Regions from separate parts of the Sporosarcina sp. GW1-11 genome, predicted to be linked through region 1. Evidence: riboswitches for the same ligand, from Rfam matches in the RefSeq annotation. Region 1 holds a riboswitch; the other holds the start of a gene.

Region 1 (7,490 bases):
AATCAACCGTGGGCGTACTTTGACACATTCACTCGTATGTGGGAATTCAGTATCGGTGGTATATTCGCTTTACTTTCTCCTTATTTGCGATTCAATAAAGGCGTCAGTACCGCTATTGGCTGGATAGGACTATTGATTATTTGCCTAACAGGTGTCATATTGCCCGTATCTACTGGCTTTCCTGGCTACTTGGCTTTAGTGCCTATTAGTGGCGTGCTATTGATCTTAATTTCAGCAGAAGTTGTTACCAAATTCGGTGTCAATCGATTGTTAAGCATCAAACCCTTTACATATTTAGGTGGTCTGACGTATGGAATTTATTTATGGCATTGGCCGCTTTTAATTTTTTATCAAAGATATTTTAAAACAACAACAGTGCCTATACTAGATGGCATCATACTTTTACTTATCACATTCATATTGTCGTTTTTCTCGACTAAGCTACTCGAAAAGCCAGTCCTTAAGATAGGTAGAGGGCCTGAGAAACGCCTACTCATTGCTGTGTTAAGTTGTATGCTTTTACTAACATGCACATCGATAGTGACGATTTCAGTCTATATACAAAAGACATCAGCGAGTATGATCAATTGGAAGCAGAATGAAATAGACTATCCAGGTGCTAAAAGTATTTTTTATGACTTGGATCCACCTAAAGGTTTGGAACCTGTCCCTTCGGCATTGGCTATCAAAAACGATTTACCTAGATTTTATGAAGATACCCATTGTTTAGCGCGCGATCTTACCGAAGTAAAAATGTGTTCGTATGGCGTATTGAACAATCCAGAGTACGTCCTCGCTTTAGTCGGTGGTTCCCATTCCGGACACTGGTTCCCTGCACTTGAAATACTAGCAGAAAAACTAAATTTCCGAATCGACTTGTATAATCACGATGGTTGTCGATTCACGGATGAAGACCCCGACGGATATTTAACAAAAGCTTGTGTTGAGTGGAACGCTAATTTAATAGAAGACTTAAAAGTAAATCCACCCGATTTAGTATTTACGACAGCCACTCTGAACAAGCATGATAAAGTCCCACCCGGCTATATTAATCAGTGGAAGTATCTTGAAGGAGTCACGACGATTTTTGCCATTCGGGATAACCCGCGGATGAAAGAGAAAATTCCTCTTTGTTTAGAAAACGCCAAAGAGCCGTTAGATTGCGCAATCAATCGTTCAGAAGGCGTTTCAGATATACTTCCTTGGAAAAACACCGAAGGCATACCATCCAACGTCATCTTCGAAGACCTAACCGATTACTTCTGTGACGAAACCACTTGTTATCCCGTAATCGGCAACATTATTGTCTATCGCGATAATAACCACCTAACCGCAGAATATGCAAAAACATTAGCTACTCCTTTAAAAGAGCCGTTAGAACAGGCATTTAGTAGCTTGGATAAATAGAATGGGATAGTGGATAGTGTACCATTTCGCTACATTTCAGAAGAACTGGAACAGGGAGACCCCCGATAAGTCTTGAGACTCTAGACTTTGCATTAGCGTAGCGTTAGTGGCATATCTATGCTGTAAATCCCAGACTACTTGTCAAGTCTACTTTCTCCACCTTATATAACCACAAAAAGCAGTCCCCTCGCTACGAGGGGACTGCTTTTTACTGTTAGAACAACAACTTCTTCTGTTGCTGGAAAATCCACTTTTCCATACTCTTATATAACATTAACGAAATAGCCAACAACATGACACCTTTGATCAAGTTAAATGGCAAGATTCCTAATATAATCATTTGATACAATGCATTACCTGTTACAGGAGGCATACCTAGGAAATACGTGTACATCGGCAAAAACACTAGGTAATTCAACAAACTCATACCAACTGCCATGGCTGTTGTACCCGCGATCAAGCCTGCTACTAAACCTTTTGCTGAACGATATTTCATGTAAATCCAGTAGATTGGCATAATGAATAATATGCCTGTCACAAAGTTCGCAATCTCGCCCACTGGAACACCTGTAGGACTTCCTGATAAAAACCAGTGAATGACGTTTTTTAATAACTCTACACCAATTCCTGCAACTGGACCCATCGTCATAATTGCCATGACTGCCGGAATTTCACTAAAGTCAATTTTCAAGAATCCAGGCATAGCTGGAATTGGAAAATTGAACTGCATTAAAACTGTCGAGATACTTCCTAATATAGCTACCAAAATCAATTTGCGTAACCTTTTTCTATTCAATTGTTCCTCTCTCCTTTTGCGATTCACTTCAAAAGAGGAAAGGCTCACTCATCTAGTGCTTCGCTAAAAAATCCCTAAAGCAGCTATGCTTTAGGGAGAGTTAAATGCAATGTTAAGTACAGATAAACAAACTACATTTATCCGACCGAAAACAAGCACCATTTTTGCGTACACAAAAAGATGGCTGCACCTTCACCTTCTCCCATCCAGACTATACTGTCGGCTCTGGAATCTCACCAGAATCTGCTGTTACGCTCGCGGGCTAAAAATAGAAAACTATTTTATTTCCGCCGGTCGGGAATTACACCCTGCCCCGAAGATGAATCAATATTTAATTATATTCATATTGTAGCGCAAAAAAACTGTTTTGTAAACTACATGAGTTTACAAAACAGTTTCATTCGATAATCAAATACTTTGGATTGGCACCAATTGGCTTTTTCACAGGCTGTGTAAAATCAAAGTTCATCCAGTTCTCTTGTACTATATGACTAAACTGAACTTGTTTATCAAAACTTGCCACTGTCAATAAGATGCCTTCAATCAACTGCATTGCATCTTCTAGTTGCAACCTGTCTAAATCTAATTGTTGTGTGAATTTCACATGTACAATTCCTTGCTCTTCCGTCACGGTAAAATCAATATTTGAAGGCACAACGCTAGAATAAATATCATTCGGAGTTTCTTTCATTGCCTCAAGGGCCTCTTCTACCGTCTCATAGGACTGTCCAAAATTCGAAGAAAGAAGCTGCTCTGCGTTACTTTGTGTAAATCGATAATACGCTTGATGTTTTGCAGCTCCAGTCAGTGTAATTGGTTCGGCTACTTCACCTACTTGATCAAACTCGATAGGTGATCCATCTTCTTGAAGAAATTCAACCTCATCCATGCCGTAAAACGTCGCTTGAATAGAAAGATTCAACATTTCTAGTGTAGCACTTGCTAGATCGTACGAATGATTAGCGGGAAACTTCATGACTACTCGTTTGTTTTCGGATGAAACTTCCGCATTATATGGGTGATACGCTGTGAAGCCTAGTGTTTCCTCATCTATCTTCTTTGCATATGCGTTATATAAAGCCACAGTATCAGGTTCACTTGTCTGAAGATCACGTACTACTTGTTCTTGTGGCAATAAGAATGTAACCGGAATAATCGTCGCCTGATCAGTTGCCAGACCTATACGAAAAGGTATCTGTGTACTGTCAGCATATGCTGCGTAATGCACGTCTGTAACTCTTGAAAACATAATCTCATCGGCGCTTTCGGCACTTTCTTCATTTGCTGCATTCTCATTACCTATAGTGGAGTGGTCTTCCATCTTCACTGACTCTGTTGCTTCTTGTGAAGTCGTTTTATCCATTGCCGTTTGTTCGGTATGATTGAGGAATGTAGGCACTAAGATTGTGAGTAAAAGAACCGCCGCAACCGCTACAATAGTCGGCTTCCACTTTCCTTTGGATACTCTTTTCTTCGGTTGCCCTGCAGTTAATCTTGAATCATTTTTTAGTCTTTGAAACACTTCTTCTTTTGAGCGTCGATCCTCAATCGTAGGCATTTCACGTAACGTTTTGTCAATTTTTTCTTCATCCCACTTCTCTTTGCTCATGCCCTATCCTCCTCTCTTACCTTTTCTTGTAGTGCTTTGATTGCACGATGCTGCGTCGTTTTCACTTTGCTTTCTGTCCATTCTAATGCGTCCGCCGTTTCAGCAATCGTTAGGTCTTGGAAAAATCGCAGTAGAATGACCATTTTCTGATCACCAGTACAACTATGCAACGCTTCTAACACGACCTTTTTTTCATCATCCAACTCAATTAGCTGTTCCGGTAGACGATCTACTGCAACTAATTCTGTCGTTTCCCAATCAAAGTGAAGGTTGGTATGTTTTTTAATTGTTGCTTGTTTACGGAAGTAATCAATGGAAACATTTTTAGCAATAGCGAATAACCATGTTTTTTCCGAGCTTTTACCTTCAAAATTCCCATACGATTTAAGCACTCGAATGTATACTTCATGCATTAAATCTTCTGCAATATCTCGGTTGCGAGTGAGATAGATCAAAAAGTTAAATACATCTCGGTTATAGTCTTCATATAAACGCAGAAATACGGAATCATCCATTCAATCCCTTCTCTCTATAGAGTAGTCGATTTATATCCGAAAAAGTTTCAGTCTATTGACTGATCAAATGGAAGTGAGCAAATAAAGATTGTACCTGTAACCTCTCCACGTGTTGCGAGGATCGATCCGTGATGTGCTTCCATAATATTTTTTGCAATCGCTAAGCCAAGCCCAGTACCGCCTTTTCCTCTCGTTCGTGCTTTATCCGCCTTATAAAAACGCTCAAAGACAAATGGTAAATCTTTTTCAGGTATTCCGACACCTGTATCTGCAACGGTAATATCTAATGTGTCCTTTGATCGGTAAATACCTAATGTCACCGCTCCACCGTTAGGAGTATGGCGAATAGCGTTATCTATTAGATTCGTAAATACTTGTTCCAAGCGGTCTTCATCGGCTGTTACAAAAAGACTCGTTGATTCATCCGTCTTCAACGATAAATCTACTTCCGCATCCTTTGCGACTTGTGAAAATTTAGTGACTAGACGATTAAGGAAGTCTACTACTGGCAATGGTTCTTGGTTTAATTGAATATGACCAGATTCCATTCGTGCTAAGTTCAGCAAATCCGTCACTAGACGGCTCATTCGCTTTGATTCATCATGAATGATTTGTACCATTTCCATACGTTCTTCTTCACTGCTCACGACATCGTCAATAATCGCTTCACTATAGCCCTGTAGCATCGAAATCGGCGTCCTAAGCTCATGAGAGACGTTAGCGATGAAGTCTGATCGCAATTTATCGAGCTTATGCTGTTCGGTCATATCGCGGAATACAGCGACTGCTCCACGAATGCTGTTTTCACTATACAAAGGACTTATAGAAATAACATAAAACTGTCCACCAAGCTCTAATTCATCTTCTACTTGTTCAGAAAATGAAATCGCATGCTCGAGCATATGAAATACTTCTTTTGGCAACGGATGATCCTTTTTCTCATTATAGCCATACCATTGCTTCAGCAATAGTTCAGCTTGCGGATTTTTCAATAAAATCGAGTAATCTTGATTAAATGTAATAACCGCATCGGTCATTGATGTTAGAATACTTGATAATTGTTCTTTTTCTTGTTTAATCAATTCAATATTATACTTCAACTGGCGCCCCATCTGATTGAAAGCAGTTGCTAACTGTCCGATTTCATCTTTTTGCGCAACGGGTAAATGCGTATCAAAATTTCCTTTAGATAACTCAAACGCTGCCTGCTTCATCTTACGTAGTGGTAATGTTATACGTGTCGATAAGAAAAAGGCGAAAAATGTAGTCAATATAAAAGCGATAAATGCTGATAAGAACACGATATTCGTCGTACTTTTCGTCGTTCGATGGACAGCTTCCAAACTCTGATACATCAACACACTGGCGATTTTACCAGGTGCTGACTCAAAAGGATACGATAAAATTAAATATTGCTCCATGACTTCATTTTCAGTCAATGAAGGCAAGATCATTTCTTTTACTATCTGCTTTCCAACTTCCGGTGATTCGAATAAACTATTCTCAGTTAATAACTTTTTCTCGATTTCCTCTTTGCTATTGGCCGTATGGAACGAATATAGTACAGTCCCTTGTTGATCAATGACTACAGCATTTGTTTCCTTATCCAAAATGTCATCTATAATTACATGCATGGAATTCATACTTTGTTTATCGCGATCATTTACAATTTTGCTGATGGTGGCAGCTTCCCTCTGCAATGATTCTTCCGCTTGTTTCGTATGGAAATTATCTAGGAACTCTAGTAGAAGCAATGTCACGATAAATAGTACAAATGAAACGAGAAGCAATATGGTGGCCCATAGCTTCCCGACAATTGAATTCCATATTCTAATCATTCGTTCGGAACCTCAAACTTGTAGCCGACACCCCATACCGTAACGATCATTTTCGCTGCCCGCTCTGAAACGCGACTTAACTTCTCACGAAGCCGTTTGACGTGCGTATCAACTGTACGTAAGTCTCCGAAAAATTCATAATGCCATACTTCTTTCAATAATTGCTCACGATCGAATACTTTATCTGGTGACTTTGCTAAGAAATATAGTAGTTCGTATTCCTTCGGTGTTAGGTTGACTTCTTTACCTTCTGCTGTCACACGATGTGCATCGTGATCAATCGTCAGTTGAGGAAACACAACCAAATCTTTTGATGATGTATTTGATGAAACATTCGGGAATGACACAGATCTTCTTAGCATCGCCTTGACTCGCAACACGACTTCCCTCGGACTAAACGGTTTAACGATATAATCATCTGCACCACTTTCAAAGCCGCCTACACGATCCGCTTCTTCACCTTTAGCTGTCAATAAAATAACAGGTGTCATTTGCTTATTCTCACGTAGTTCCGCAAGTACTTCTAATCCATCTTTTTCAGGCATCATGACATCGAGTAGGATACAATCGTACTGCTCAGCGAATGCTTTCTCTAGCGCCTCCGCCCCATCGACAGCCTCATCGATTTCATAACCTTCACGTGATAAATACATATTTAGCAATCGGCGAATCCGATCCTCGTCATCCACTACTAATAGCTTCACAGTCTCTTCCACAAATAATTCCCCTTTCGACATACTTCTATCTCTATTGTACCTATTATACAGTATAAAAAGAAATAAAAAGACTGCATGACAATAGTTGCCATGCAGCCAAAATTTACGCGTAGGAGTGTAAGCCCGCAATAATCAAGTTAACTGCGATTAAGTTGAACATAATAATAACAAAACCTATCACAGCGAGCCAAGCAGATTTCTGACCTTCCCATCCTCTAGAAAGACGAAGGTGAAGGAAAGCAGCGTAGAATAACCATGTGATGAGAGCCCATACTTCTTTAGGATCCCAACCCCAGAACCGCGACCACGCTTCATGCGCCCAGATCATAGCGAATATCAACGCACCGAGCGTAAACACCGGAAATCCGATTAACACGGAACGATAACCGATTTCATCCATCAACTGAGAATTCGCTTTTTTCGCTAGCGGCTGGAACACAGCAGCGAGTGGCTTGCGCGCAATGAGGCGCAATAGCAAGTAAAGCACAGCCCCTGCTGCAACTGACCATGTTAGAGATGTTAATCTTTGAGCGTTAATAATTGGCGGCAATTCTACCCACGGTGTCATCGCACCTGGTGTCATCGCTTCGTATTCGTTCATTCCGAATA
Region 2 (7,490 bases), on a different contig from region 1:
CTTATTCCTCCTCGTTGTCTTTTCTTGTTGTTACTACATTCCACCTGCCAAGAATTCATACCTGAACAAACAAAAAGAGGCTATATTGGCAAACGGATCCCGTCTGTCAATATAGCCCCCTTATTGTCTAAATAACTATAGGCTTCATTCTACTATTCAGATGTGATTAATTCCTAAACCAATGGCTTCATGCTCGAATCCTCGAACAGGTGCACCAATCGTTCCATAAACCGCAACTGCGATCCATTCACCTTCTATTTCTTTCTCAAAAGGGGTTCCTCGCACAATCGCAAATCGCAACCCCGCCGTTCGCAGCATGCCGCCAAGTTCCACTTGTCCCCGCGTCACACCATGCATCGCTTCGATGATTGCGTGATAGAGTGCATGCATTTCTCGATAGACGTCTTGGTCTACAATTCCTTGCCGTTTGGCCAAGGTTTCAATAGCCGCAACGATTTTCTGGAACTCCATCGAACCGACTTTCCCTTTACCGAACCGCCAGCCTAGTTGCTGTAAATCATTTTCAATTCGAAGCTCTTCTGCTTCACTGTCTGAAAACGAATACAAAACTGCTTGACGTCCGATTCTCGTATCAAACTTTTTCATACTGTACCTCTTTTTATGTGTACTTGATTTCTATTTTTCACTAATGACTACTTCCATTATTACAGACGAAAGGTAGTTGGTCAATGACTTTAAGCGCTATCTTTTTCGCTACTACATCAAAAACACAGTACGAACACTTTGCCCGCACCGTGTTTTGAGTCAATCAAATTGTTTCGTCAAGTTCGCCATTTCAATTGCAGATACAGCTGCATCCCAGCCCTTATTTCCCGCTTTCGTGCCTGCGCGTTCAATAGATTGTTCAATCGTGTCTGTTGTCAACACACCGAAAATTACGGGAATTCCTGATTGCATGCTCGCTTGTGAAACACCTTTTGCCGTTTCATTGCAAACATAGTCAAAGTGAGGTGTTGCACCGCGGATTACGGTACCTAACGTAATTACCGCATCGTATTTTTTAGAGTCCGCCATTTTCTTCGCGATCAATGGAATTTCAAATGCACCCGGTACCCATGCGATGTCAACGTCCGCTTCATCTACACCGTGCCGTTTGAATGCGTCTTGTGCGCCAGAAAGCAACTTACCTGTGATGAATTCATTGAATCGTCCTACGACGATTCCTACTTTTAATCCTGTACCTACTAAATGTCCTTCAAATACATTCCCCATAGTTATCTCTCCTTAGATTGTTAGTAAATGACCAAGTTTTTGCGCTTTTGTCTGTAAATATTTTTCGTTCGCTTCTTTTGCTGGCAATTGAATAGGCACACGTTCGATTACTTCTAACTCGTAACCTTTCAAGCCTGCAATTTTCTTCGGATTATTCGTCAATAAACGCATGTGTGTAATTCCTAGTTCGCGCAGAATTTGTGCACCGATGCCATAATCACGTAAATCTGCTGCGAATCCAAGTTTTTCATTGGCCTCGACTGTGTCGTAGCCTTGTTCTTGTAGTTCATAGGCTTTGAGTTTATTGATCAAACCGATACCTCTACCTTCTTGACGCATGTACAGCAAGACACCGCGACCTTCTTGCTCAATCTGCGCAAGAGCAGCATGAAGTTGCGGTCCACAATCACATCTACAAGAGCCGAATACGTCGCCCGTCAAACACTCCGAATGCACACGCACAAGTACGGGTTCTTCCGTCGTTACGTCACCTTTAACTAGCGCAACATGTTCCTTGCCAGTCAGTGTTTCAGTATAGCCAACCATACGGAACTCACCAAAATCTGTCGGCAAGTTAATTTCTGCTTCTCGGACGACTAACCGTTCTCGTTGCAGACGATAGTGAATCAAGTCTTGAATTGTAATCAACTTCAGATCAAATGCTTCTGCCATTTCGCGCAATTCTGGTACACGCGCCATCGTGCCATCTTCACTCATAATTTCACAAATGACACCCGCTGATGAGTAGCCCGCAAGTCTAGCCAAATCTACAGCCGCTTCCGTATGGCCTGTACGTTTTAAGACGCCGCCTGATTTAGCTACGAGTGGAAAAATGTGACCCGGACGCTTAAATTCTCCTGCAGTAGCTGTCGGTTCCATCATTTTAATAATTGTATCCGCACGTTCAAATGCACTGATTCCTGTATGTGTTGAACAGTGATCCACACTGATTGTAAATGCTGTACCATGCGAATCTGTATTATCATCAGTCATCATCTGCAATCCTAGTTGCGTAGCCTTCTGTTCAGTCACCGGCACGCAAATTAATCCGCGACCTTTCGTTGCCATGAAGTTAATGATTTCCGGCGTCACTAAATCAGCAATAGCGACAAAATCACCTTCATTTTCACGATCTTCGTCATCTACAACAATAACTACTTTGCCCTGTTTTAAATCTTCTAATGCTTCCTCCACTGTATGGAACATCCCTATTCACTCCTTCTAGTTGACTCATTCTTCACATAAATCCGTGTTGTTTCAAGAAGTCTTCTGTCACGGAAGGACTATTACTCTCCCTTTTCACGAGCATATTCTCGACGTATTTCGCGAGCATATCACATTCAAAATTTACGACTTCCCCTTGTTGCTTTTTCGCTAAAACCGTCATTTCTTGTGAATGCGGAATTAAAGAAATCGTAATATCTGTTTGATCGACTTCAAATATAGTCAACGATGTGCCATCCAATGCAATCGAACCCTTTTTCAATAGGTAAGGCGCGTAAGCCTCTGGTAGTGACAATCGAATATATAGTGCATTATCTACTGTCCGTTTTTGACGAATCGTCGCCACTCCATCGACGTGTCCAGTTACAAAATGTCCACCGAACCGACCATTTGCAGCAAGTGCGCGTTCCAAATTCACGCGACTTCCAGCAGTCAACTGCCGCAACGAAGTAGATGATATCGTTTCCGGCATAACATCTGCTGAAAATTGATCTTTCGTAAAGTCTTTGACCGTCAAACAAACACCGTTAACCGCGATACTGTCACCTAAGCGGACATCAGATAATACAGTAGATGCAGCAATTGTCAACGTCATCGATTGGGCGCCAGGCTGTATACTCTTAACCGAACCAATTTCTTCAATAATTCCTGTAAACACTGCTCACTCACTCGCTTTCGGTATCGCTATAATTTTAATGTCTGGTCCAATCATTTCCACACTTTCAAAAACGAGCGGGAAAGCTTCGTCCATAAATACAGGATCTAGTCCACTAACAGGCGTCAACGATCCACTTCCACCAAGTAATTTTGGAGCCATATAGCAAATCACACGCTGAATCGCACGCGCTTTGACGAATGAAGCGTTAACTGCGGCTCCACCTTCTACTAGTAGCGTCATGACACCCCGCGAGCCAAGTTCTACTAAAATATCTTCTACGAAAAGCGTAGCGTTTGGCATACGAATAATTTGCACATGCGGTTTTTTTAATAATAATTCCTTTGCAGAGTCCGCTTCATTTCCGCAAAAAATCCATGTGGGTGCTTCATCCTGCTGAATGACGTAACTATCCACGGGTGTTCGTAACCATGTATCTAAAATAACTCGAATAGGATGTTTTCCACCTTGGGGCAATCTGGTGGTGAGAAGAGGATTATCATGAAGAAGAGTTTGTACGCCTACTAATATTGCATCTTGCGTATGGCGAAGCAGATGAACATCGAGTCGCGCTTGCTCACTCGTCACCCATTTACTATCTCCAGTTGCAGTTGCAATCTTACCGTCAATCGTCATTGCTGTTTTCATTGTCACATGAGGTGTTTTGTTTCGAATAAAATGAAAAAATGGTTGATACAATTTACGTCCTTGATCTATACAAAAATCTTCCGTTACGTCAATGCCAGAAGCTCGCAGTCGCTCAAACCCTTGACCAGAAACTAACGGGTTCGGGTCAGAAATAGCCACATACACGCGTTTGACCCCCGCCTCAATGACAGCATCTGCACAAGGCGACGTTTTACCGGTATGCGAACACGGTTCAAGCGTTACATATAAATCGGCACCTTCCGCTTGTGCACCCGCCATATCAAGGGCTACTCGCTCCGCATGACGTTCTCCTGCACGTAAATGCGCTCCCATTCCAATGATTCGACCGTCTTTTACTAAGACAGCGCCCACTGGCGGGTTAGGAGATGTTTGGCCAGCCACACTTTCAGCGAGCTTTAACGCCATTTCCATATAGGCTTGATTCACTACACAACACTCCAACTTGCTAAATTCCTCTTGTGACAAAACAAAAAGCCCCGCGGTGTAAAAACAGCGGGGCTTTGACCATGACAAAATAAGCGTTAGTATTAACGTTTTTAAAAGTTCGTTCCTTCTCTCATCCAGACTTTAACTGTCGGCTTTGGAGTTTCACCAAATCCACCTTCTGCTTATAAAAAGCATCCGGGTCACGGACTAAGAGCTAAGTAGCTCATCACCGCCGGTAGGGATTTCCACCCTGCCCCGAAGGAAACTTATTCGATTAATTATGAGTTTAGCACAAAGTATAGAAAATTGACAATCACAGAATATTTATTCAGCTATAAACTCCATCGTATCGACTGTAAATCGATATTCCCGATTCATGAGGGACGGTAATATATCCATTTTCCGCTACTACTTCAGGCGTTATAATATCCTGATCCCAATAGCGTGAAGAACCTGCTGTATCTCCTGGCAATGTGAAATTGTGGAGTGTTGTCAACGCAATATTTTGCGCACGCCCAATACCTGATTCAAGCATTCCTCCGCACCATACGTCAATGCCCTTTTCAGCGCAATAATCATGAATTTTCTTCGCTTCAGTTAGACCACCGACACGACCGACTTTGATATTGATAATTTTACAGCTACCAAGCTCTACCGCTTTACGCGTATCTTCTAACGAATGAATACTTTCGTCCAGACAAATAGGCGTCTGGATCTGTTTTTGTAACGTTGCGTGATCGATAATATCGTCAGACGCAAGCGGTTGCTCGATCATCATGAGATTAAATTGATCCAATTCTTTCAGTAACTCCACATCGTCTAATGTATATGCAGAGTTTGCATCAGCCATCAAAGGCACTTTGGGGAACTGTTGGCGAATTGCGCGGATTACTTCTACGTCTTGACCTGGCTTAATCTTTATTTTAATACGCTTATAGCCTTCATCAATAAATCCTCTAACATTCGCAAGTAAATCTTCCACATTCTTTTCGATCCCGATACTAATGCCCACTTCTATTCGATCGCGTTTACCACCTAATGCCTCCGTAAGCGAGATGTTGCGACGTTTCGCATAAAGATCCCACACTGCGCCTTCAATCGTCGCTTTCGCCATATTATTTTTGCGGATTGGTGCAAACAATTCACTAACTTCGTCGGGATGTTCAATCGTCTTTCCAAGCACTGCTGGAATTAAAAAATCACGTAACATATGGATCGTCGTTTCTGTCGTTTCTTCACTGTACCAAGGATACGTAAATGCGACAGACTCTCCCCACCCTTCATTATCTTGCTCATCCTGCACTGTTGCAAGAAGGAAATCCTTTTGTTGAATCGTCCCGAAACTTGTTGTGAACGGATGTTTCATCGTCATATTCATTCGACGAAGTGTAATCTTTTCAATTTTCATTTAAGAGACTCCTTTGATTTTGCAAGTGGAATGCTAGACCGCTTGCAGAAACGATAATAGTGTACAGTTTCTTCAGTTCTGCGTACGTCAATTAATGCGAAGCCCGCATCGCATAACTGTTGAAATACTTCTCTTGTTTTCAAGCGCCAATCATAAGCTAGTTCAGGTTGTTGTGTCTTCATTAGTTGAATATGCTTTGGAACAGGTACTTCCACTGCATCTGCAGATAGCCATTCTTTCCCTTCAGGAAGCTGCAATACCGGAAATTCCTCAGCTAATAATTCGACACTACACGGATTACTATATTGTATAGTTGTTGGTTGCCATTGTTCCCTAACACGTTGGCTATCAATCCACCAAGCGACTTGGAAACGATCAGTCGGCAACCCTTTATTGAGACCATCATCCATTTTGCCATAACAATTCACGATATAGTCATAGCACACACCATATAATTTAGATGTGTTTAAATAGGCGTTGCGACTTTCCAATGGATCGAACGTCCAGACGATCAATTCATATCCCATATCTCGCGCTTCTCGCAATTGTTGTTCTTTTAACATCTTGCCAAGTCCCATCAGTTGAAATTCCTGATCCACCGCTAACATATGAGAACATAAATAGGATTGCCCTTCCGCGAAACCAGGGAAACTATAAGAGAAGCCAATCATTCGCTTGCCGATGAAAGCGCCGATAACAAGTCCCCCATTTTTCACTGCTGTAACAGTTTGGTGGACAGGAATCGGCTCCATCCCCCAAACTCGCTTCTCTAACTTTTGCATTTCTAAAATTTCTTCTATTGCTGTTACTTTCCTAATATCAATTTCGTTTATCATCGGTGCACCTTCTATTTTTCAGATTGGAATGCCAGTTCAATGGCATTCATAAGAATTTCAATTCCAGTGAGTAAAGATGTTTTGTTAAATGTCATCTGCGGGTGGTGAAGACCCGGAGTTAAATCACAGCCAAGTCCAAGCATCGTACTTTTTATTTTCGGACGATGCACCCCGTAGAAATGAAAATCTTCTCCGCCTGGCGTAACAATCGTTCGCACTGTTTTCGCTTCCCCAACGGTTTTAGCAATCGCTTTTGCCATAATTTGTTCTGCTTCTGGATTAACTTCTGCAGCAACCATTTCCGACATGACATGACACGAAATATCAACACCATATTGATCAGCGACCGCTCTAATTACACGTTGAACATGTTGATACAACTCATCCATAACGTCATTTTGTTGCGAGCGAAGATCTAAACTGAATTTCGCGGTCCCTGGAATAATATTCGCTGAATCTCCTCCCGCTTGGAACATCGTCATTTTAACTGTATGAGAAACCATCGGATTACAATGAATCGACTGCAATGCTTGCACTAATGAAGCACCTACTTCAATCGCGTTTTGTCCTTGATGCGGCCGTGCGCCATGGGCTTCAGTTCCGGTAATTGTACCCGATATCATTTTCGCAGCTCCATGCTGAAGAGAAGCAGCAGAGTAGCCATCATCGAGTTCATCCGCAGCTCGTAAATGCACGCCAAATAGATAGTCGATATCATCCATTATACCTTGGTCAAGGACAGCAAGAGCACCTTTCCCCTTTTCTTCAGCTGGCTGAAAAATGACTTTCAATGTACCTATAGAAGGAATTCCTCGTTCTTTCGCCAACAACAGCGCGCCAATCGCCATTGTCATATGGCCGTCATGACCGCATGAATGATTCGCTTGATAGACACCGTCGACTTCCTGCCAAAGCGCATCAATATCAGCCCGTAAGCCGACGACTGGAGAACCTTGCCCGATAGTTACGGAAAAGCCAGTGATCCCTTTAAACAAAGAAACTTCAAACCCTTGACGTTCAAGGAATTCCTTCAAGTAGC

What was found. A riboswitch is a leader RNA that binds a small molecule or an ion and turns the genes downstream of it on or off. The one in region 1 is predicted to bind FMN.
Region 2: another riboswitch for FMN. It lies ahead of ribD (bifunctional diaminohydroxyphosphoribosylaminopyrimidine deaminase/5-amino-6-(5-phosphoribosylamino)uracil reductase RibD); the one in region 1 lies ahead of ORD22_RS05165 (ECF transporter S component).

Annotation. Positions count from the first base shown of each region.
Region 1 covers NZ_JAPMIW010000005.1:73,683-81,172, reverse strand. The annotation lists gene ORD22_RS05170 (acyltransferase family protein) at 1-1,407, shown strand, start outside; gene ORD22_RS05165 (ECF transporter S component) at 1,622-2,203, opposite strand; FMN riboswitch at 2,394-2,528, opposite strand; gene ORD22_RS05160 (GerMN domain-containing protein) at 2,601-3,812, opposite strand; gene ORD22_RS05155 (sigma-70 family RNA polymerase sigma factor) at 3,809-4,327, opposite strand; gene ORD22_RS05150 (ATP-binding protein) at 4,375-6,165, opposite strand; gene ORD22_RS05145 (response regulator transcription factor) at 6,162-6,902, opposite strand; gene ccsB (c-type cytochrome biogenesis protein CcsB) at 6,985-7,490, opposite strand, start outside.
Region 2 covers NZ_JAPMIW010000008.1:49,751-57,240, forward strand. The annotation lists gene hutP (histidine utilization transcription antiterminator HutP) at 157-606, opposite strand; gene ribH (6,7-dimethyl-8-ribityllumazine synthase) at 766-1,233, opposite strand; gene ORD22_RS07075 (bifunctional 3,4-dihydroxy-2-butanone-4-phosphate synthase/GTP cyclohydrolase II) at 1,246-2,439, opposite strand; gene ribE (riboflavin synthase) at 2,471-3,115, opposite strand; gene ribD (bifunctional diaminohydroxyphosphoribosylaminopyrimidine deaminase/5-amino-6-(5-phosphoribosylamino)uracil reductase RibD) at 3,119-4,207, opposite strand; FMN riboswitch at 4,326-4,474, opposite strand; gene menC (o-succinylbenzoate synthase) at 4,536-5,615, opposite strand; gene ORD22_RS07095 (GNAT family N-acetyltransferase) at 5,612-6,451, opposite strand; gene ORD22_RS07100 (M20 peptidase aminoacylase family protein) at 6,463-7,490, opposite strand, start outside.